DNA from 4 places in the Priestia aryabhattai genome. Region 1 is predicted to be linked to each of the others. Evidence: riboswitches for the same ligand, from Rfam matches in the RefSeq annotation. Region 1 holds a riboswitch; each other region holds the start of a gene.
The links. A riboswitch is a leader RNA that binds a small molecule or an ion and turns the genes downstream of it on or off. The one in region 1 is predicted to bind cobalamin.
Positions count from the first base shown of each region.

Region 2: it holds a riboswitch for cobalamin, as region 1 does, so the genes downstream of both, M3225_RS06480 (ribonucleoside-diphosphate reductase subunit alpha) here and M3225_RS09485 (cobyric acid synthase) in region 1, are expected to answer to the same signal.
Region 3: it holds a riboswitch for cobalamin, as region 1 does, so the genes downstream of both, metE (5-methyltetrahydropteroyltriglutamate--homocysteine S-methyltransferase) here and M3225_RS09485 (cobyric acid synthase) in region 1, are expected to answer to the same signal.
Region 4: it holds a riboswitch for cobalamin, as region 1 does, so the genes downstream of both, M3225_RS23185 (HoxN/HupN/NixA family nickel/cobalt transporter) here and M3225_RS09485 (cobyric acid synthase) in region 1, are expected to answer to the same signal.

Region 1 covers NZ_JAMBOQ010000002.1:506,337-511,586, forward strand. The annotation lists gene M3225_RS09470 (nitroreductase family protein) at 1-486, shown strand, start outside; gene M3225_RS09475 (APC family permease) at 806-2,368, shown strand; gene M3225_RS09480 (YdcF family protein) at 2,428-2,991, opposite strand; cobalamin riboswitch at 3,139-3,318, shown strand; gene M3225_RS09485 (cobyric acid synthase) at 3,411-4,937, shown strand; gene M3225_RS09490 (FecCD family ABC transporter permease) at 5,143-5,250, shown strand, end outside.
Region 2 covers NZ_JAMBOQ010000001.1:1,253,965-1,259,214, forward strand. The annotation lists gene M3225_RS06480 (ribonucleoside-diphosphate reductase subunit alpha) at 1-1,947, opposite strand, end outside; cobalamin riboswitch at 2,081-2,266, opposite strand; gene menC (o-succinylbenzoate synthase) at 2,548-3,651, opposite strand; gene M3225_RS06490 (o-succinylbenzoate--CoA ligase) at 3,655-5,118, opposite strand; gene menB (1,4-dihydroxy-2-naphthoyl-CoA synthase) at 5,201-5,250, opposite strand, start outside.
Region 3 covers NZ_JAMBOQ010000002.1:38,047-43,296, reverse strand. The annotation lists gene M3225_RS06780 (acetate uptake transporter) at 1-528, opposite strand, end outside; gene metE (5-methyltetrahydropteroyltriglutamate--homocysteine S-methyltransferase) at 664-2,961, opposite strand; cobalamin riboswitch at 3,114-3,302, opposite strand; SAM riboswitch class I at 3,383-3,493, opposite strand; gene M3225_RS06770 (hypothetical protein) at 3,574-3,825, opposite strand; gene M3225_RS06765 (sugar porter family MFS transporter) at 4,200-5,250, opposite strand, start outside.
Region 4 covers NZ_JAMBOQ010000006.1:59,097-64,346, forward strand. The annotation lists gene M3225_RS23165 (ABC transporter permease) at 1-403, shown strand, start outside; gene M3225_RS23170 (ABC transporter ATP-binding protein) at 565-1,497, shown strand; gene M3225_RS23175 (undecaprenyl-diphosphatase) at 1,681-2,274, shown strand; gene M3225_RS23180 (organic hydroperoxide resistance protein) at 2,418-2,837, shown strand; cobalamin riboswitch at 2,943-3,125, shown strand; gene M3225_RS23185 (HoxN/HupN/NixA family nickel/cobalt transporter) at 3,259-4,056, shown strand; gene M3225_RS23190 (M20 family metallopeptidase) at 4,286-5,250, shown strand, end outside.

The DNA of each region.
Region 1 (5,250 bases):
CATACCCCTTCATCATTTAATTCTCAAAGCGCACGCGTAGTCGTTTTATTTGGCGAACAGCATGATAAAGTATGGGGTATTACGAGAGAAACGCTTCGTGAAATTGTGCCAGCTGAAAATTTTGCAGATACGGATCAAAAAATGAACTTATTCGGAAGCGGCTATGGAACAGTTCTTTTCTTTGAAGATCAAGAAGTAATTGAAGGGTTGCAAAAACAATTCGCATCTTATAGCGAAAATTTCCCAGTTTGGTCTAACCAATCATCAGGTATGCTGCAGCATGTAATCTGGACAGCACTTGAGCTGGAAGGCCTAGGAGCAACTTTACAACATTACAATCCATTGATTGACGATGAAGTAAAAGCAGCTTGGCATATTCCAAGTTCATGGAAGCTGATTGCCCAAATGCCATTTGGTAATCCTGTGGCACCGGCGGGAGAAAAAGAGTTTCAAGCGCTAAGTGAACGTGTAAAAGTATTTAAATAATCACAAAAAAAGCTTGGGATTTTCTAATTTCAAGCTTTTTTTTACGAAGAATAGTTTGAATATTCTTTTATGTTTAACCTAAGAAAAATGCGGTTAAATAAGGGGAGTAGTCCTCAAATCTTCTGTGGAATTTATGCGTTATACATAAACAATTCAATGATGTTTTGCAAAAAAATAAAGTTTTTAACTTGGTTTTTTAGAGAATATTTGTTAACATATCCACTTGTGAGGTCTTAGTAAGAGGAGGATGATGTAAAGAATCCCATATCGGACGCAAGGGCGTTAGGTATGTGGAGTGGGAATTTTAAAGGAGGATTTTATGTCTGATCAAGGAAAGTTTAAAAAATCAATATCGTTACTTGACCTAACGTTAATTGGGATGGGAGCTATTTTTGGTTCCGCCTGGTTATTTGCGGTTAGTAACGTAGCGTCAAAGGCTGGTCCAGCCGGAAGTTTTTCGTGGCTGATTGGCGGAGTCATTATTTTACTTATCGGTTTAGTGTATGCTGAACTTGGAGCAGCGCTGCCGCGTACCGGTGGAATTATCCGTTATCCAGTTTACTCACATGGTCACTTAGTGGGTTACTTAATTTCATTCATTACCATTATTGCTTACACTAGTTTGATTGCCATCGAGGTAACGGCTGTACGTCAGTATGTTGCTTTTTGGCTTCCTGGTCTAACTAAACATGGTTCTGAATCGCCTACTACAATTGGCTGGTTATTTCAGTTCGCGTTGTTAACGCTATTTTTTATCATTAACTACGTAAGTGTAAAAGCATTTGCTAAGTCAAATGTCATTATATCTGTGTTCAAATATGCGGTTCCTCTTACAATTATCGTCGTGTTAGCTTATCACTTCAAATCAGCTAACTTTACAACTGGCGATTTTGCTCCGTTTGGTTTTAATGGTATTCAAGCAGCCATTTCAACAGGTGGCGTTATGTTTGCCTACCTAGGACTTCACCCTATTGTTTCTGTAGCCAGTGAAGTTAAAAATCCGCAGCGTAATATTCCAATCGCGCTAATTATCTGTATTGTACTTTCAGCGATTATTTACACAGCACTGCAAGTATTGTTCATTGGTAACATTCCGTCTGATATGCTATCAGGAGGATGGGGAACAATTCAAGAGCAATTCTCTTTACCATTTAAAGATATTGCACTTATTCTAGGCCTTGGCTGGTTAGTAACGCTTGTTATTTTTGATGCTATTTTATCACCAGGCGGTAACGGGAACATCTTTATGAATACAACTTCTCGTCTAGTTTATGCTTGGTCTCGTAATGGAACACTATTTAAACGTTTCTCAAAAGTAGATAAGAAAACAGGAATTCCACGTGCGTCACTATGGCTATCATTTGGAATGTCTGTATTCTGGACACTGCCATTTCCTTCGTGGGAAGCACTAGTAAACGTATGTTCAGTAGCACTTATTCTGTCTTATGCTATTGCGCCAATTTCAGCTGCTGCATTCAGAGTAAATGCAAAAGACCTTAAAAAGCCTTTTAAATTAAAAGGTATGAGTGTTATTGCTCCTGTTTCATTTATCTTCTGTTCCTACATCGTGTATTGGTCAGGGTGGACGACAATTTCTTGGCTTCTAGGATCACAGCTTCTAATGGTCGTTATCTACGTAGCGTTTAAAAAATACGTACCAACTGACGTTGTAAAATTTGCACAGCAGCTTAAATCTGCGTGGTGGCTAGTTGCTTATTATATTATTATGCTTGTTATCTCTTACCTAGGTTCATTTGGTGGAGGACAAGGTGTGCTAAGCAACCCACTTGACTTAATTTTAATTGCTCTCGTTTCCCTCGGTATTTTCTACTGGGCGAAATATACAGGTTTACCAAAAGCAGTTATCGATACAGATGACTAATAAAAAACACGGCATGAATTCATGCCGTGTTTTTTCGTTTATATAGGCGTGTACTCTATTTATTTATCAAACAGCCATGTTTTTAAAATAGCAGCATACTCACGAAAGTAGGCTTGAAGTTTAATTGAGTTAGGTGTTTTTGCACCTAAAGGATATATGTGAAAGCCTTGACGCTTGGCAATAATAGAGGAGCGAAATAAATGAAAATCACTGCTAACAAGCACTACTTTTTTATTTTGAATATCGACTTTCTTTTTAGTGAAAGTAAAATTCTCAAAAGTAGAAGTTGACTGGTCTTCTTTTATAATTCGATCCTTTTCAATTCCTTCTTTTCGTAGAAAACGATAGGCTGCTTCTGCTTCAGAGATTTCTTCATCGGATCCTTTTCCACCCGTTACGATGACTTTTGTTTGTTTATGTGTTTGTAAATAAGATAAAGCCGTCTTTACTCGTTCTTTTAAACTAGGAGACATTTGATCTCCATCTACTTTAGAACCTAAAATGAGCACGTAATCTGCTTTTTGTGGAACAGGCTTGTGAGCTATTTGATACATAAAAAAAGATATGATTGCTATATAAAGAACAAGCAAACTAATAAAGATATAAATTATTTTTTTCTTCAACTGTGAGCACCTTCCTAGCTATTACATAAGATGTTTGGAAAATAATTGTTATTATAGCATACGAGATCCAAATAAGTATAAACACAGTAATATATAATAATAGAAGAAAATTGTTATTGTGAATGGTTATAAAATTCGTTACAATAAAGAATAAATGATTTTAAAAGTGCCTCTAAGGAGGATAATAGGGAAATCGGTGTAAATCCGGTGCAGCCCCCGCTACTGTAAATGTGGATGAACCTGCAAAGACCCACTAGTTAAACTAGGAAGGGAGCAGAAGTAAAATGAAGCATAAGCCAGGAGACCTGCTTTTAAAAACCCCTTATTTTTCGGTGGGAGAAATAAGTCAAGACAATGTGTTAATGAGCGCATGACCAAACCTTGACTTTTACAGTTAAGGTTTTTTTATGTGATAGGGAGTGGATAAAGTGAAAAAAGGAAAACCTCTTATGATTCAAGGAACGCACTCAGACGCTGGAAAAAGCATGATTGCTACAGCATTTTGCCGCATTTTTAAAGAAGACGGCTATCAAACTGCACCGTTTAAATCGCAAAATATGGCGCTCAATTCATACATTACAATGGATGGAAAAGAAATTGGCAGAGCGCAAGGAATTCAAGCAGAAGCGGCTGGAGTAGAAGCAACAACCAATATGAACCCTATTTTAATTAAACCAACTCGTGATCATGAATCTCAAATTGTCGTTCATGGAAAGCCGCTTCGTAATATGTTTGCTTTTCAGTATCGGCAAGAATTTTTTAATGAAGGTTTGAACGTTATCACAGAGGCTTATAAAGAGCTTGCAAATCATTATGATCGAATTGTGATTGAAGGTGCTGGAAGTCCTGCTGAAGTGAATTTAAACGATCGGGAACTCGTGAATATGCGCGTAGCAAAGATAGCCGAAGCCCCTGTTGTGTTAGTAGGAGATATTGATAAAGGAGGGGTTTTTGCAAGCTTAGTGGGTACTCTTCAATTGCTTCCAGATGAACACAAGTCTAGAGTTATCGGGGTGTTAATCAATAAATTCCGAGGAGACTTAGAGCTTTTAAAACCGGGGTTGAAGTGGTTTGAAGAATACACAGGTGTTCCGGTACTAGGAGTTATTCCTTATATGCACGACGTGGAAATTGACGCTGAAGATTCGTTATCACTCAGAAATTACTCAACGCTTGTGAATCCGTTAAAAGAAATCGATATTGCGGTTATCTCGTATCCACGCATCTCAAATTTTACAGACATCGACCCTCTAAGCTTAGAAGAAGACTGTCATGTGAGACTTGTAACCAAGCCGTCACAATTAGGTACGCCTGATTTAATTGTTTTACCAGGAAGTAAAAATACGATTGAAGATGCGCAGTTTTTACAAGAAAGCGGCCTGGGTCTAGCAATTAATCAAGTCTTGAACACAACGAACGTTCACGTTATTGGCATCTGCGGAGGATATCAAATGTTAGGTGAGACGATTACAGATCCCGATGCAGTAGAGTCCCGAATTGAATCTATTAAAGGGCTGGGTTTGCTTCCGGTGGAAACCATTATGACTACCAGCAAAAAAACAGAAAGAGTTTCTGGATACGTTCAGCTAGAGAGTGAAAAAGTTTCGATTGAAGGCTACGAAATTCATATGGGAAAGACGGTTTCTAAGAGCATGACGGAGGCTTTTGCAGTGGTCGATGATGAAAAAGAAGGAACGGTTAAAGAAAACGTCATTGGTACGTATGTTCATGATGTCTTTCATAATGATACTTTGCGCAGAGCTTTGCTTAATCAAATTCGTAAACATAAAAAATTGCCGCCCATTACGGATACATTTAACAGCCGCCTGCAAAAAGATGAGTCTTTTTCAAAAGCAGCGGCGTATGTGCGAGAAGCTATAGATATGGAAAAGCTGTATCATTTAATAGACAACTATAAAAGCCCGGAGCAAGCACAAAAAGTATAGCTTGCAGAGGCTTTCACTTGTTTTTTTACCAGAATTTTTAGTACGCTATTCTATGTTGTCTAGTTCAACAGTCTAGCACTCATAACAAATAAAAGATGATTGTTTCCAACTCTATGTATGGTGGAAACATGGTTTATGGACAGGAAAATGAATGGTTAATGTAATGTAAAACATCACGCCTCGTTTCCTAGAGGAGCTGAAAGTATTGATTTTTAAACGTATCTTTTTTAACAAAACATCTATTTTATACATAGTGAGTTTATTTATTGTATGTACTTCGGTTATCATGGGCGTATTTATTGGTACGGTTTCG
Region 2 (5,250 bases), on a different contig from region 1:
TGAATAAAACTTACGGAAAATCGGATCAATACTTGCAGTAGAACCGGCGATAATAGATGTTGATGAATTAGGTGCTACAGCCATTAAGTATCCATTTCTTATCCCATTGCTTTGAACTTCGTTACGCAGTTCATTCCACGCCTCGCTTGTGTATTCACGTGTTTCAAAATAAGCGCCTGACTCAAAATCTGAGCCTTTAAATAATGGATATGCGCCTTTTTCTTTAGCTAAGTTCATGCTTGCCTGGACGGTTAAGTAAGAAATTTGTTCATACAATTCATCGCAATATGCTACCGCTTCATCTGTCTCCCATGCTATTTTCTTTAAGGCAAGCAAATGGTTCCAACCAAATGTGCCAAGCCCCACTGCGCGGTACTTTTGATTCGTTAGCTTTGCTTGAAGTACCGGCAAATCATTTAGCTCAATAACATTATCAAGCATGCGTACTTGAATTGGAATTAAACGTTCAAGCACATCTTCAGTTACGGCTCTAGCTAAGTTAATAGAAGAAAGATTACATACGACAAAATCGCCCGGATTCTTTGTAATGATAATTTTTCCGTCTTCCGTAATTTCCTCTGTTACTACCGTTGTACTTTGGTTTTGCGTGATTTCTGTACATAAGTTGCTGCAGTAAATCATGCCCGCGTGGCGGTTTTGATTAGCTCGGTTAACCGTATCACGATAGAACATATAAGGCGTTCCGGTTTCAAGCTGCGAAATCATAATGCGCTTGAAGATTTCAATAGCAGGTACTGTTTCTCTTGAAAGCTGTTCATTATTTACACACTCAGCGTAACGAGTGCGGAACGAACCGCTGCCTTCTTCTTCATCATAAAAATCTTCTAACGAGTAGCCCATCAGCGTACGAACTTCGTGAGGATCGAATAAATGCCAGTCTTCACGTGCTTCTACTTTTTCCATAAACAAATCTGGCAAACATACGCCAGTGAATAAATCATGCGTGCGCTGGCGTTCGTCACCATTGTTCAAACGCGCGTCTAAGAATGAAAAGATGTCTTTATGCCATACGTCTAAATATACGGCAATAGCTCCTTGTCGTTGACCTAGCTGATCGACACTTACAGCCGTATTATTTAGCTGTTTCATCCATGGAATTGTTCCTGATGATACGCCTTTAAAACCTTTTATATCACTTCCTCGGCTTCTAATATGACCGAGGTATACACCAATTCCGCCTCCATTTTTACTAAGTGTGGCCAAATCTGTATTGCTATCGTAAATACCGCGTAAGCTGTCATCAATCGTATCAATAAAGCAGCTAGATAGCTGTCCATAGCTCTTTCCTGCGTTTGAAAGTGTTGGGGTAGCAACCGTCATATATAGACTAGAAAGCGCCCAGTATGCTTCTTTTACTAATGCTGTTCGATTTTCTTTCTTTTCTTGAGACATCAGCGTCATAGCAATGATAAGAAAACGTTCTTGCGGTAGTTCGTATACGCGCTTATCATGCGATGTCGCTAAATAGCGATCTGCTAATGTCAACAATCCAATGTATGTAAATAAACGATCGCGTTCAGGAATAATGACTGAAGCAATTTCATTAATTTCTTCTTCTGTATATGTTTTTAATAGTTGTTTATTATAAATGCCGATTTTTGTTAATTCTTGAATAAGCTGATAAAACGAACCGTACTTCTCTTTTTTATCATAGCCTCGGTTGTCCGCTGCTTTTCGATATAGTTCGTTTAAGTAGACGTCTGCCGCTACGTACGTCCAATCTGGTTCTTCCATTGAAATACGCTCTAGGGCTGCCAAAATTAGTACGTTTGCAACCTTTTCGTCCGTCATATTTTCCTTTACTGTAACAGTTTGAATAACCTTTTCCTCATACAAAGAAAAATCAAGCTGCGTAAATTCTTTTTTTAAACGTTCAATATATGCAGTTAATTCATGTAGAATTGTAGGCTTTAATGTATTCACCATAAATATGGCTCCTCTCTTCACTTCAAAATAAAAAATCGCTCACCGTACCTCGGTGAGCGAATAGAACGAAGATAGAAGAAGACACTAAGTCTTTTCTCAATCCTCGCTCTACCCTCTCACCTCCCGAAGAAGATAAAACGACATAAAAAAGGCAGGTCTCCTGACTTATGCTTCTTTTTACTTTAAGGCCTTCCCATGATGTTTACTCACAGTGGATCTCCTTATTTCATCAGCATTCACAGTTGCGGGGACAGCTTTGGATTTTCACCAAATTCCCTTTTAAGTCTTTTTATCAGACACCTTTTTCACTGGAAAACACAAAATATAGTATTTTATCATCAATTCCAAAACAACATATTGTGTTATGTTATAAACACATTATATAGGACAACTTAGAAAACTATCAACCTATTTTCTAAAATAATTTTGTTTTTTACGATAAAACCCTTCGACTTTTTTCATCAAACTATTCCATCATAACATGTTTTGACACGCTTGATGGAACAATGTGCTCTTTTTAAAAAATTTGTCCTATTTTTCTACTAAACATTGACAACGTCAATAAAAAAAACCGTTTTTCATAAAAAAAACGGTTTTTAATTATTTGTATTCTTTTTCAAATGCTGTGATTTTTTTTATAAACTTTTTATCAATATCGTATCCTATCCCCGGTTTTGCCTTCACCTTTATTACTCCGGCTTCTACCTCTACTTCGGGCTTAATAATATCTTTTTCCCAATAGCGAGACGACGCAGAAATGTCACCTGGTATCGTGAAAGAAGGCAGTGTGGCAAGGGCGATGTTATGAGCTCGTGAAATCCCAGCTTCTAACATTCCTCCCACCCAAAGCCTTACACCGTGCTGGGCGCATAAATCATGAATCTGCTTTGCTACGGACATTCCGCCAACTCGACCGATTTTCACATTGATAATCTTACAGCTTTTTTGTTCGATTGCATGACGTGCATCTTCATAGCTCACAATACTTTCATCTAAGCAAATCGGCGTCTTCATTTGCTTTTGCAATAATCGATGATCAAGGATATCATCAGAACTTAACGGCTGTTCGATCATTATTAAATTCAATTCATCTAGTTTTTTCAATGAATCACTATCGCTTAACGTATAGGCTGAATTAGCATCAGCCATAAGAGGAATGGTTGGAAATTCATCCCGAATTTGTTTTAGTAACTCATAGTCAGCACCTGGCTTAATTTTCACTTTAAAGCGCTTATAGCCATCTTTCATGTAAGTCTTTATTTGTTCTTTCATTATGGAAATATCATTTAAGCCAACTACCACTCCAGCTTCTACAGCAGGCCTTACTCCGCCAATTACTTCAGCTAACGGCTTATTTTGCCGCTTTGCATACAAATCCCATACAGCACAGTCCAAAGCTGCTTTAGCCATGTTGTTTCGCTTTAGAGGTTTGAATAACTTTTGAACATCCTCTGGTTTTTGAACTTGCTGATGAAGAAGCGAAGGAATTAAAAAATCGTCTAACATATGAAAACATGTCTGAATCGTTTCTTCCGTATACCAAGGAGATGAAAAAGCAACGACTTCTCCCCACCCTGTAAATCCTTTTTCATCTTCTACTTCAAGCAAAATCAATTCTCGATCCTGCACCGTACCATAGCTTGTTGAAAAAGGGGAAAGAAGCTTCATGTCAATTTTATAAAGATGTACTTTTTTTATAATCATCGATTAATTCCCTTTCTGTATGAACGATGATAGCTTCCGGCGTATGATTTTATTAGAGGCCGTTCTTGGCAGTTCCTCTACTCGTACGAAATACTTTGGAAGTTTGTACTTTGCTAAAAATTGTTGAATGTGTAAAGATAACTCTTCATCTGAAACATCTTCATTTGTAACAATGCATGCTGCTGGAACTTGTCCCCATTTTTCATCGGCTACTCCTGTTACACCGGCCTCTTTAACAGTGGGATGCTTCAATAAAACATTTTCAATTTCAGCTGGATATACATTTTCTCCACCTGAAATAATGAGGTCCGAACGTCTGTCTAATACATATAGAAAGCCTTCTTCATCCACTTTCCCGATATCTCCTGTATAGAACCAACCTTGTTGAAGGGCTTTTTTAGTAGCTTCAGGTTTGTTTAAATATCCTTTTGTAACATTTGGACCTTTAACAATAATCTCTCCTGCTTCACGTGTTTCATTTCCATTCTCATCTACAATTTTCATTGCACATGGAAATAATGGTTTACCTGCTGATCCAAGTTTTCGCAAACTATCTTCAGGTGAGAGCGTAACGAACTGTGAAGATGTCTCTGTCATTCCATATGTTTGATAAACAGGAATCTCTTTAGTCACACAAGCCTCTAAAATGGTAAGCGGTGCGGGTCCCCCTCCTAAAAGCATACAGCGAAATGTATTTGGATATTTCCGTTCAGCTAATTCATCAAGCATATTGGATAGCATGGAAGTGACAACCGAAATAATCGTTACTCCTTTGTTTTCAATTGCTTCATTCACCGCTCTTGCTTCAAATCGTTCTTCTAAAATAATTTTCATTCCGTAAAAGACACTTCGCATTAAAATAGATAAGCCGCTAATATGAAACAAAGGAACTGCTATAAGCCAACAGTCTTTTTCATTTAATCCTAAATTAAGTGCTGAACCAACGGAACTCCACCAATGATTTCCATATGTCTGTAGCACCCCTTTTGGATTACCTGTTGTTCCAGACGTATACATAATGGTGAACGTCTCCTCGAGATTCCACGTTTTCTGAAAATCCGTTTCTGTTTCTGGAGAACTTTTTAAGGCAGATAAAATAAGCTGAGTGATGGAACTTTGGAATTCTCTAAGTAAAAATGCATCATCCGTAATAAGCAACGACACATCTGCATCTGTTAGCTGATAATTGATTTCTTCATTTGTCAAACGCATGTTGACGAGCAGCACCCGAGCACCAATATAAGAAACCGCATGTAAAATCTCAATAAACTCCAAGCTATTTTTCATGCATAAAGCAATGGTATCACCTTGCTTTACACCGTTAAACGAAAGCTGCTGTGCTACTTTTTGAACACGCTTATGAAGCTCTTGAAAAGTAAGAGACGTTTGCGGTGTTTCTACCGCCACTCGATTTGGCGTCAAATATGCTCTTTGCATAAGCCCATTAGGAATCGTTTGGCTACTCATGGATTTCTCTCCTTTTTATACTGATTAACTAAATCAAATTGAAAAAACAGCCTGATGATAATCACCAAGCTGTTTCAGCTGTTTAAGGGAAACGTGGGAACTGTTGGAAGTCTGGATTGCGTTTTTCCTTAA
Region 3 (5,250 bases), 470 kb from region 1:
TGAAAACAGAGCAATCAATAGCTCTGACACTGCTGCTAGTAAGTGCGTATATTCATATGACACACCAAATGTACTGAGCGATAATCCGATAAATAAGAAATCAATTAACACAAAAATAATAAATAATACTTTATGAGTGCCCATTGCTCCGACTGTCATAAAAACGCTGAAGATAAAGTAGCCTACAAAAGCAAATGCGAGCTGCTTCGGATCCGCTGCTTTTGCTAGCGCTTCCCCAAATGCTCCAAGCTGAATAAGCCATGTCATGGCTACACCTAACCAAAATAACCCGAAGGCACCAAAAGCAGTTGCGCCAAAGGTATTATTATGTTTGAAATCTTGAATAGACGCGATTAACTGTCCTATTCCGCCTAAAAAAATCGCCCATGGCAATACCAATGAAACACCATCGGTTACCCCAAGCTTTTGAAACGATGCAACGAGTGTCACCATGGCAAGTCCGAATAGGCCTAGCGCTGATGGATCAGCTGTTACAATTTTAACGTGCTGTGTGCTGTTGTTACTCATGTTGTACCTCCCTGATTTTAAAAACACTTTAAAAAGATACAAAAATGTACGGGAAGTGTCAATGGATATTTCTGGGCTTTTAAAACCCTATAAAAACAAGCAGTGTAGCCTCTACACTGCTTGTTTTTTGATTCCTTACGATTGAACGTTTTGCAATAAATTTTGTCTTGTTTGCTTTGCTGAAGCAACCATGACTTTTAAGGCTTCGACCGTCTCACTGATTCCTCTTGTTTTAAGGCCGCAGTCGGGATTAATCCAAAACAATGTAGGATCAAGGACCTGCAAGGCGCGGTCGATGTTTCGCGTCAGCTCTTCAAGCTTTGGTATGCGCGGACTGTGGATATCGTACACGCCAAGTCCGATTCCTTGATTGTACGTATGTTCTTCAAACGCATAAATTAATTCACCGTGGCTTTTAGACGTTTCAATGGAAATCACGTCGGCATCAAGCGCTTTGATGGCATCGATAATCTCTTCGAATTCTGAATAGCACATATGCGTATGAATTTGCGTATCATTTTGCACGGATACCGTGGCTAGCTTGAACGCATACACCGCGGCGTTCAAGTAGTTTTCCCAGTTTTCTCGTTTTAACGGCAGTCCTTCACGAAGCGCCGGTTCATCCACTTGAATCATCGAGATGCCTTGACTTTCCAGTGCTTCCACTTCTTTTCTAAGAGCAAGCGCAATTTGATTTGCCACGTCGTAGCGCGAGATATCATCACGCACAAACGACCAGTTTAAAATCGTAATTGGACCCGTCAGCATTCCTTTAACCGGCTTATTTGTTAGAGATTGCGCATAGACCGTTTCTTTTATCGTCATCGCCTGCTGATAGAATACATCTCCGTATATAAGCGGCGGCTTTACGCAGCGAGAACCGTATGATTGCACCCAGCCAAACTTAGTAAACTGAAAGCCTCCTAATTTTTCACCGAAGTACTCAACCATGTCCGTTCGTTCAAACTCTCCGTGCACAAGCACATCTAAGCCGATGTCTTCTTGAATTTCAATCCATTTTTTTATTTCATCGTTAATGTACGCTTCATACGCTTCATTGCTTAACTCACCTTTCCGCCACTTCATACGCTCGCGTCGCACTTCTTTTGTTTGCGGGAAGCTTCCAATTGTTGTGGTTGGAAGAAGCGGCAGTTGAAAAGCCTCTTTTTGAACGCGCTGACGTACGTCAAACGGTGCTTGACGCTCCGCTTTATAGCTGAGTTGCTTCAGCGCTTCTTGCACGTCCTGATGATTTCGGAAAGATGATTGATTTAATGCTTGAATGGCCTGTTTGCTTACATTTATCTCTTCTTGTATTGTTTCTTTTCCTTGCTGCACCGCTTTTGTTAACAGCGTGATTTCCTTCAGCTTTTCATCTGCAAAGGATAGAGCGTTCTTTAAAATTGGATCAATGGTTTCTTCGCTTTTCACCGTGACAGGAACATGTAATAGACTCGATGAAGGCTGTAGGATCAAACGGTCTTTTGATACTACTTCTTCAATTTCACTAAGCGTTAAAATCTGTTCGTCCAAATTTTCACGCCAAATGTTTCGTCCGTCAATAACTCCTGCCGCAAGCACTTTATCAGTTGGAAAACCATATTTATTAAGCGCAGTGAGATTTTCTCCGCGGTCATGTACAAAGTCTAAACCAATTCCTTGAACAGGAAGAGACACAACTTCTTTGTAGTAATCAACGCTGTCAAAATACGTTTGCAAAATAACCTTTACGTTCGGTGCCGCTTCATTCAAAGATTGATAGACTTCTTTGTACAACGCCAGGTCTTCTTTTGATAGCGTTGTAGATAAAATCGGCTCATCCATCTGTACCCACTCGACGCCTTCTGCCTGTAGCTCAGCTAAAATAGTCGCATAAAGAGGAACAAATTGTTCAACTATTTTTTCAAACTCACTTTCTTTATACCCTTTCGACAGCTTCACAAATGTCACTGGCCCTAAAATAACGGGCTTTCCTTTGATATTTAGCTTTTGTTTTGCTTCTTTGTAGAATTGAAGCGGGCGATTTTCTACAAGAGCAGGCTTTGCTTCGTCAAGCTCTGGTACGATATAGTGATAATTTGTGTTAAACCATTTTGTCATCGTAGATGCTACTGCACCTTTTGTACCTCGCGCTATGTCAAAATACGTTTCAAGCGATACCGGCCCTCCGTCATAATTGAAACGTTTTGGCACCAAACCAAACATAACCGCTGTATCTAACACGTGATCGTATAAGCTAAAATCGCCGACTGGAATCAATTCAATTCCTGCGTCACGCTGTTTTTTAAGATGTTCAAGGCGAAGAGCTTCAATTTCTTGCAAAAATACATCTTTCTCCAGCTTTCCTGCCCAAAACTGCTCAAGCGCTTTTTTCCATTCTCGTTTTTCACCAATTCTTGGATAACCTAAGTTTGAACTTTTTACACTGCTCATTTTTTCCACTCCCTGTAGTTTCTTTTTTTCCGCTAAACTAAAAAATCTCTCTTTTCGAAATGAAAAGAGAGATGATACGCATCGTTAACTAGAGTTGAGATAGCCTGTTTTTCTCAACACGTATTCCTCACTCCTCTCTATATCCCGTAGAGCTTAAGTGCATACAACAGGCAGGTCTCCTGACTTAGGTTCATCGCTTCCTATCCCTTCCCATTTCAGAATGAAACAGTGGTTAATAAGTTGCTCCCCATTACAGTGGCGGGACCGCGCCGGATTTTCACCGGTCTTCCCTTTTAAGCTGCGTACATTCGTTACACAGCACCTGATGCATTTTTATAAAATTGTTACATTCAAAACAGGATTACATAAAATAAAAAGCCTCTCTATTCGTAATAGAGAGGCATAGTATCTATGAAATCCTCTCTTATTTGTCAAAGCTATACGCTTTGCAGGATTTAGCACCTTTTTAACAGGATCGTTAAATGGTTGCCGGGCTTCATAGGGCCAGTCCCTCCGCCTCTCTCAATAAGAGTTTTAATTTTTTATAATGTTTTGAATGTAGAGTTATCTTAACACCTTAGATTTACATTGTCAAAAGAAATTTCAAAAAAATCAGTTTTCAGGAGGTGCTGACGCTAATTTTTGCCTTAACATTTTGTAATCATCTTTTCGATGTGTTTCAATTAAGTCTTTTGCTCCTTGATGGTATCCTGATGAGTAAATGTACTCTACCGCTGTTTCAATAAGTTTTCTCTTTTCCTCGGCACACTCCCGGTCCATTAAAGGGAACAGTCTACCTAAAAGGTCATTTAAATCTTCTTTAATAAAACGATCAAGTCCTTCTTTCATCTTTTCGTTTGCCATTATAGCTCCTCCATTTGCTGTGTATGTTCTAAGCCTCTATAAACAGGTATTTCACTGTAAATTTTCAGATAAAGTTAAGTCGTTAAACAGTATATCAAGTGAATGTTTTGCTTCAATTACATATGTAATACAAATATATGACAAATAAAGAGGATATATCATCATTCATTATCTATTATAATGTTTGACTGAGCCTTCTGCTACAAGGTTTCTTTAAGAATTATGTAGAATATGCCAAAAGTCTTACTGTAAATCATAGAAAGACTTTAAAAAAAAGATACCTTTATCGTATCTATGAATCATTCACATTACGTAAAAAAAGAATCCTTTGCTGAGATAGCAAAGGATTCTTACATTTAAAACGTTTACGACAATTAGACGTATTTATTACGCTCAACCGGACTCAAAGAATTTCTTTCAGAGCGAGCTGCCATGTCCGTTTCAATTTGCTCTAGGCTCCGTCCTTTTGTTTCGACAACTACAAAACGTATGAAGAATAATCCGAGAATACAAATGATCCCGAAAGTTGAAAAGATAACGCCTAAGCTAAACTGATCAGCTAAAATAGGGAACACAAGCCCAACTGCCAGTGACCCCGTCCAGTTAAAGGCAGACGAAATCCCAGCACCGATTCCGCGTACAGAAAGCGGGAAAATTTCCCCTACAATGATCCAAGTAAGCGGCGCCCAAGAAAACGCATAGCAAAGGATGAAGCAGCAAAGTGCAATTAGCGTAACCCAGTTAACTACGGCTTCATTAACACCTACTGCTCCAAGAATAGCCGGTGTAAAAAAGGAAAGGGCCATTCCCGCTCCGCCAACCGTAAGAATGGTACGGCGGTTGTATTTATCAACAAACTGCAGAAAAATAAGTGTTGTCACGACGAAGATTACCCCAACAATGACCGTAAAACCAGCTGCTACCTGCGGGGCTAAACCCACTTGACGGGCAATGCTTGTCGCATAATAAACAATCGAGTTTGCGCCTTGAATCTGTTGAAAAGTTGCCATTCCGACGCCAATAATTAAAGCTAAACGAAATTTTTTATGAAACAGCTGTTTGATGCCTGATTCTTCATGCACAGCTACGCTTTCAATTTCAGACACTTCAGCTTCCACTTCAGCTGCTGAGGGACGAAGCGTACGCAAAACTTCACGCGCTTTATCTCCCATCCCATTTTTAATTAAGTAGCGAGGTGACTCTGGAAGCTTTATCATACCGATGCATAATACGACCGCAAAAATACCGGCGCTGCCAAGCATTAGTCGCCAGCTGTTTGGAACCGGCTCAAAAATAAAGGCTACGATATAGCTTAATAATAGTCCAATTACAATCATTAATTGGTTCAAACCCGAAAGCTTCCCGCGAATATTAGCAGGTGCGATTTCTGACATATATGCAGGAACTAAAGAAGAAGCCGTTCCT
Region 4 (5,250 bases), on a different contig from region 1:
TCAATTGACAAGTGCACAGATTCAAGATGGAGCCAATGGGGGAATTTTGCTAATGCTTCTCGGGTTTGGACCTTTATTTATTTCAAGTCTTTCTCATAATGTTATTAATCAAGAAATTAAAGCAAGAACAGCCAGGTTTTTAGTTACAAAAACATCAAGAGAACGTATTGTACTAGGGAAATTCTTGGGGGGGGTGTTGTTTCTGGCTTGTTTGTATCTCTATTTCATTTCTACTGATTGCGTTTATTTCGCATCATTTTTCTTTTTTTATATTTTTAGAGTGTCTACTATTCACTGTGTGTATGATTTCATTTGTATTAATGCTTTCAGCTTTGATGCCAAATCCAACTCATACCATGTTTTTATCGCTTATTTTATCGCTTGTTTTACCGGTACTGAGTGAATGGAGCATGTTTTCATCAAAAGAATATATTGCATGGTTTAAGTATGTGACACCCTACTACTATTTAGAGCTGGAGAAAGGCTATCTAACAGTTCTCTTTATTTTTGCAGCATTTTGTTTATGTACGGCACTTTGGAGTTTTAAAAGGAGAGAAGTATAACATGTATGCCATTGAAACAAGTAAATTAACTAAAAAGTATGGATCTAAAACAGTTGTTAACAGTATTAATTTACAAGTCCCACAAGGAGAAATTTACGGGTTTTTAGGAAGAAACGGAGCAGGAAAGTCTACATTTATTAATATGCTTACCGGCGTTTCATTTCCTTCAGCAGGAGAATTTACGCTGCTGGGACAGAGTGATATTGATTTAGAGCTTCAGAAGAAAATAGGCGTTCTTCCTGACTATGCCAACTTTTACGATGAGATGACAGCGCTCAATCACCTGCGCTATTTTGTAAAGATAAACGGCCATCGCTTTTCCAATGAACACTGTAGTAATATACTGAAGAAAGTAGGCTTAGAAGGACATGAGCATCAGAAAGTTGGAAATTTTTCATTTGGAATGAAAAAGAAGTTAGGAATTGCTCAAGCAATTGTAACAGACCCAGATATTATCTTTTTAGATGAACCAACTTCTGGAGTAGATGTTGAATCTGCTCTTCACATTCATGAACTAATAAGAGAACTTAAAGGTCAAGGCAAGACGATTTTTATGACGTCTCATAATTTAAATGAAGTCGAGAAGATTTGTACACGTGTAGCGATTATGAAAAATGGCGTCATTTTAATAGAAGGTACAATGGAAGAGCTCCGCTTTCAATATCAAGCGAAAAAAACGGTGATTATCAAACATGATCCTTATCCAAACAGCCACAAAGAATATATTCAACAGTTTTTCCGTACGTTGAGTCCCGAAGTTGAATACCATCACACGTACACAAAAGTGATGCTTCAAAAAGAAAGAAATATCCCTCTTATTATTCGCGAATTGATTCAATGCGGCATCGACATTTATCAAGTTCACGTAGAAGAACCTTCTTTGGAAGAAATCTTTTTGCAAAAAAATGTTGTGGATCACTCACAAGTAAGTTGATGAGCGAAAGCCTATTGATTTACTATTCGGCCTTTTATCAGCAAGAGTTAAGAAAATAAGTAAGAAATTAAAATACGTTATTTATAAATACCAGTTAGGAAGCTTCTGACAAAATCATGTTCATTTTCTCAAGAAACTGATAAGATAGCTAATGACATTTAAAAATAAGAAAGGATTTCGATTATGTTATCAGCTATTAATTCAGTAGATTATACCATTTTCCACGCGGTGAATCAGTATGCCTCGCATGTGAAGTTTGTAGATTCGCTGATGGTATTCTTTGCAGATTATGCCCAGTATGTACTTATCGTTTTACTCGGCTTGTTTTTACTTATTAATAAAAACGGCAGCCGTGTTATAGCATTTCAAGCCTTATGTGCTTGTGCCACAGGAGTCTTTATCAATAAAGTGATTAGTTTATTTGCTTATCGAGATCGTCCGTTTATCTCTCACCACGTGAATCAGCTTATTGATCACGCCGCGAATTCTTCATTTCCAAGCGATCATGCTACATCTGCATTAGTTATCACTTTTACCATTTGGCTGCACTTCAAGCGTTCAGGGCGCATGTGGGTTGTAATGGGTGCACTCATTGCATTTTCACGCGTATGGGTAGGTGTTCACTATCCATTCGATGTATTAACAGGAGCCATTTTAGGCTGCGTGTTGGCGTTATTTATTCATTATGTTATTTTTAATACGAAACTGATGAGGGCTATTACCAACCTGTCTATTTTTCGAAAATCAGCTTATGACGAACAGTCTCAATATTATTAAGAAAAAGTCGCAAATATGCGGCTTTTTTTATTGGGGAATTTTTAATGCATTTAATACTTGTTTTTTAAAATTGAATTGTGTACAATTAAATTACGGAAACGATAAATGAAAAACTTTTAATAAAAAAGAAGAGAGGTTTATACATGAAAGCTTTATATGAAACAACAGTCGTTAACACAGGTGGAAGAACAGGAGAAGTTCATTCTTTAGATAACATCTTTAATTTGGATGTTGCAACACCTCCAGCGCTTGGTGGAGAAGCAACAACAGCAACAAACCCAGAGCAGCTATTTGCAGCTGGATACAGTGCTTGTTTCAACAGTGCGTTAGAATTTATGTTGAAAAAACACAGCGTAGAAATCAAAAGCAGTGAAGTAAAAGCTACGGTTCAGCTGCTTCCAGATAAAGCTGATCAAGGAGTAAAAATTGGAGTAGCGCTTGAAGCTCATATCGAAGGACTAGATTTAGAAACAGCGAAAAAATATGTAGACCTAGCTCACTCATACTGCCCGTATTCAAAAGCAATCAGCGGTAACGTAGACGTCACAGTAGAAGTAGTTTAATTGCTTTAAAAATCCTGCTAAGCATATAAAGCTTAGCGGGATTTTTTTATTTGAATTTTCTCTATTCATTTGTAAGCAGTACTAGTATAATGAGGAAGAAAATGAAATCATTCGCACAGTTTAGGTGCTCTTACATAGCGTAAGAGGTAACAGGGAATCGAGTGCAAATCTCGAGCGGTCCAGCCACTGTAAGCAGGGAGTTTTCTATCATATCGTCACTCAAAATGGGGAAGGCGGTAGAAAATGATGATCTCAAGCCAGGAGACCTACCTATTCTGTACACTTGACTCTTCTAGGAAAGAGGCGGTGTATCAAGGTACGCAGTGAGCAATTGCTGTTTATTTTCATATACCGACACATCCTCAATTTCTATAGAATTGAGGCTTTTTTACGTTTTATTTTAAAAAAAGGAGTGTAGGAAATGGAAGGTTTATCAGTTTTTTTACTTGTCTTTTTATTAGGAATCAGACACGGATTGGATGCCGATCACTTGGCTTTTATCGACGGCCAGACCCGATATAATTGGCGAATGGGCAGCCGTTTTGCCCCGTGGGTCGGAACACTGTTTTCACTAGGTCACGGAGGAATTGTGGCCGTCACGGCTGGGGTGCTGGGCGTGGTGATGAAAAATTTTACGTTTCCATCGTATTTCGATCATTTTGCATCTTGGGTATCAATTATCTCGCTTTTTCTAATTGGGACATTAAACGCATATCATTTGCTTCGAACCAAAAATAAAGAGGAAGAGTTTCAGCTGAGCGGATTAAAAGGGAAGTTTATGCCGAAAATCGCAAAAGGAACAACTAATCCTTTCCTAATTATTCTTGTAGGAGCGTTGTTTGCTTTAGCAGCCGAAACGGTCAGTCAAACGGCCGTGTGGTCTCTAGCTGTAGGGAACACAGGCAAGTATACGCCGCTTTTATTAGGGCTAGTATTTATGTTTGGCATGATGCTGACAGATACAATCGATTCAATGATTGTACATAAAATGGTGAATGAATCGAGTAAATTTGGACAATCTGCTTCCCGCTTGATGGGCTGGGTTATTGTTATTCTCGCATATGGTGTGTCATTCTACTTAGCGTTCACTTTCTTTAATCCGTGGGCCGAAGTGAATTTTGAAATGGTTGGCGTTATTCTGTTTATTTTCTTAGTGTCTATGTTTGTTTTTGTGAGTGTGAAATCAAAAGGGAAAAATATCAAAATAAATGTCAATTAATAAAATGAAAGCTTTAATCTGTTGAAGATTGAAGCTTTTTTGTATGAATTTGTTGAAGTTTATGGCTATTTTCGGTCGGTTATGAATAAGTTAAAGTATTATCTGTATTTTAAGGATGGAAAATTGTCTGAAAACCATTATAATTAAGGATAATTTAAGATCGTTATGTGAAACGTAGAACATACTCATACGTACGATAAATAAAATTAGTGAATGCAGGCAGCAGGGGTTGTTTGGAGGAGGAATTGATTTGAGTCAGGTAATGGTAGAACAAAGTGTATTTAGTTATTTAAAAGAACATGAACAAGAGATGCTTGAAGATTTAGTTGGATTTGTGAAAAAAGAATCACCATCCTATAGTAAAGAGTTAGTGGATCAGTGTGGAATGTATTTAACGCAGCTGTTTCAAAAGCGTCTAGGCGTAGGGCACGAAGTCATAGAAGAAAAAGAAGTAGGAAACCACTTGAAATTTACGATTGGAGAAGGAGAAAAGCAGCTTTTAATCATTGGTCACTTTGACACGGTATGGGAAAAGGGAAGGCTGAGCTTAAGAACAGAGGGAAACAAGCTGTACGGTCCGGGAATTTTAGACATGAAAGGTGGCATTGTGCAATCTATATGGGCGATTAAAGCGATTCAAGAGCTCGGCTTAGCGCTGGATAAAAAAATTGTGTTTTTCTGCAATTCAGATGAAGAGATTGGGTCGATTTCTTCTAAAAAATATATTGAAGAAGAAGCACAAAGAAGTGAAGCAGTGCTAGTAGCAGAACCTGCGGTCGCGGGTTCTGGCGCGTTAAAAACGTCGCGCAAAGGAGCGGGAATTTTCACCGTAAAAGTATGGGGACGAGCAGCACATGCGGGTAATCACCACAAAGAAGGAATCAATGCTATTGAAGAGCTGGCGCGCCAAGTGATTTTCCTTCAAGGTTTAACAGATTACGAAAAAGGTACAACGGTGAACGTTGGGACATTTACGGGAGGCAGCGGTACAAATGTAGTGCCGGAATATGCAGAAGCGCACGTGGATTTACGTGTTTCTACAGAAGAAGAAGCTAAACGCATGACGGATATTATTTTGAATTTAACCCCCATTTTAAAAGGGATTAAGCTAGAAGTAACGGGAGGCATGAACCGTCCTCCGATGGTCAAGTCTAAACAAACGGAAGAGTTATTTGAATGCGCTCAGTCAATCGC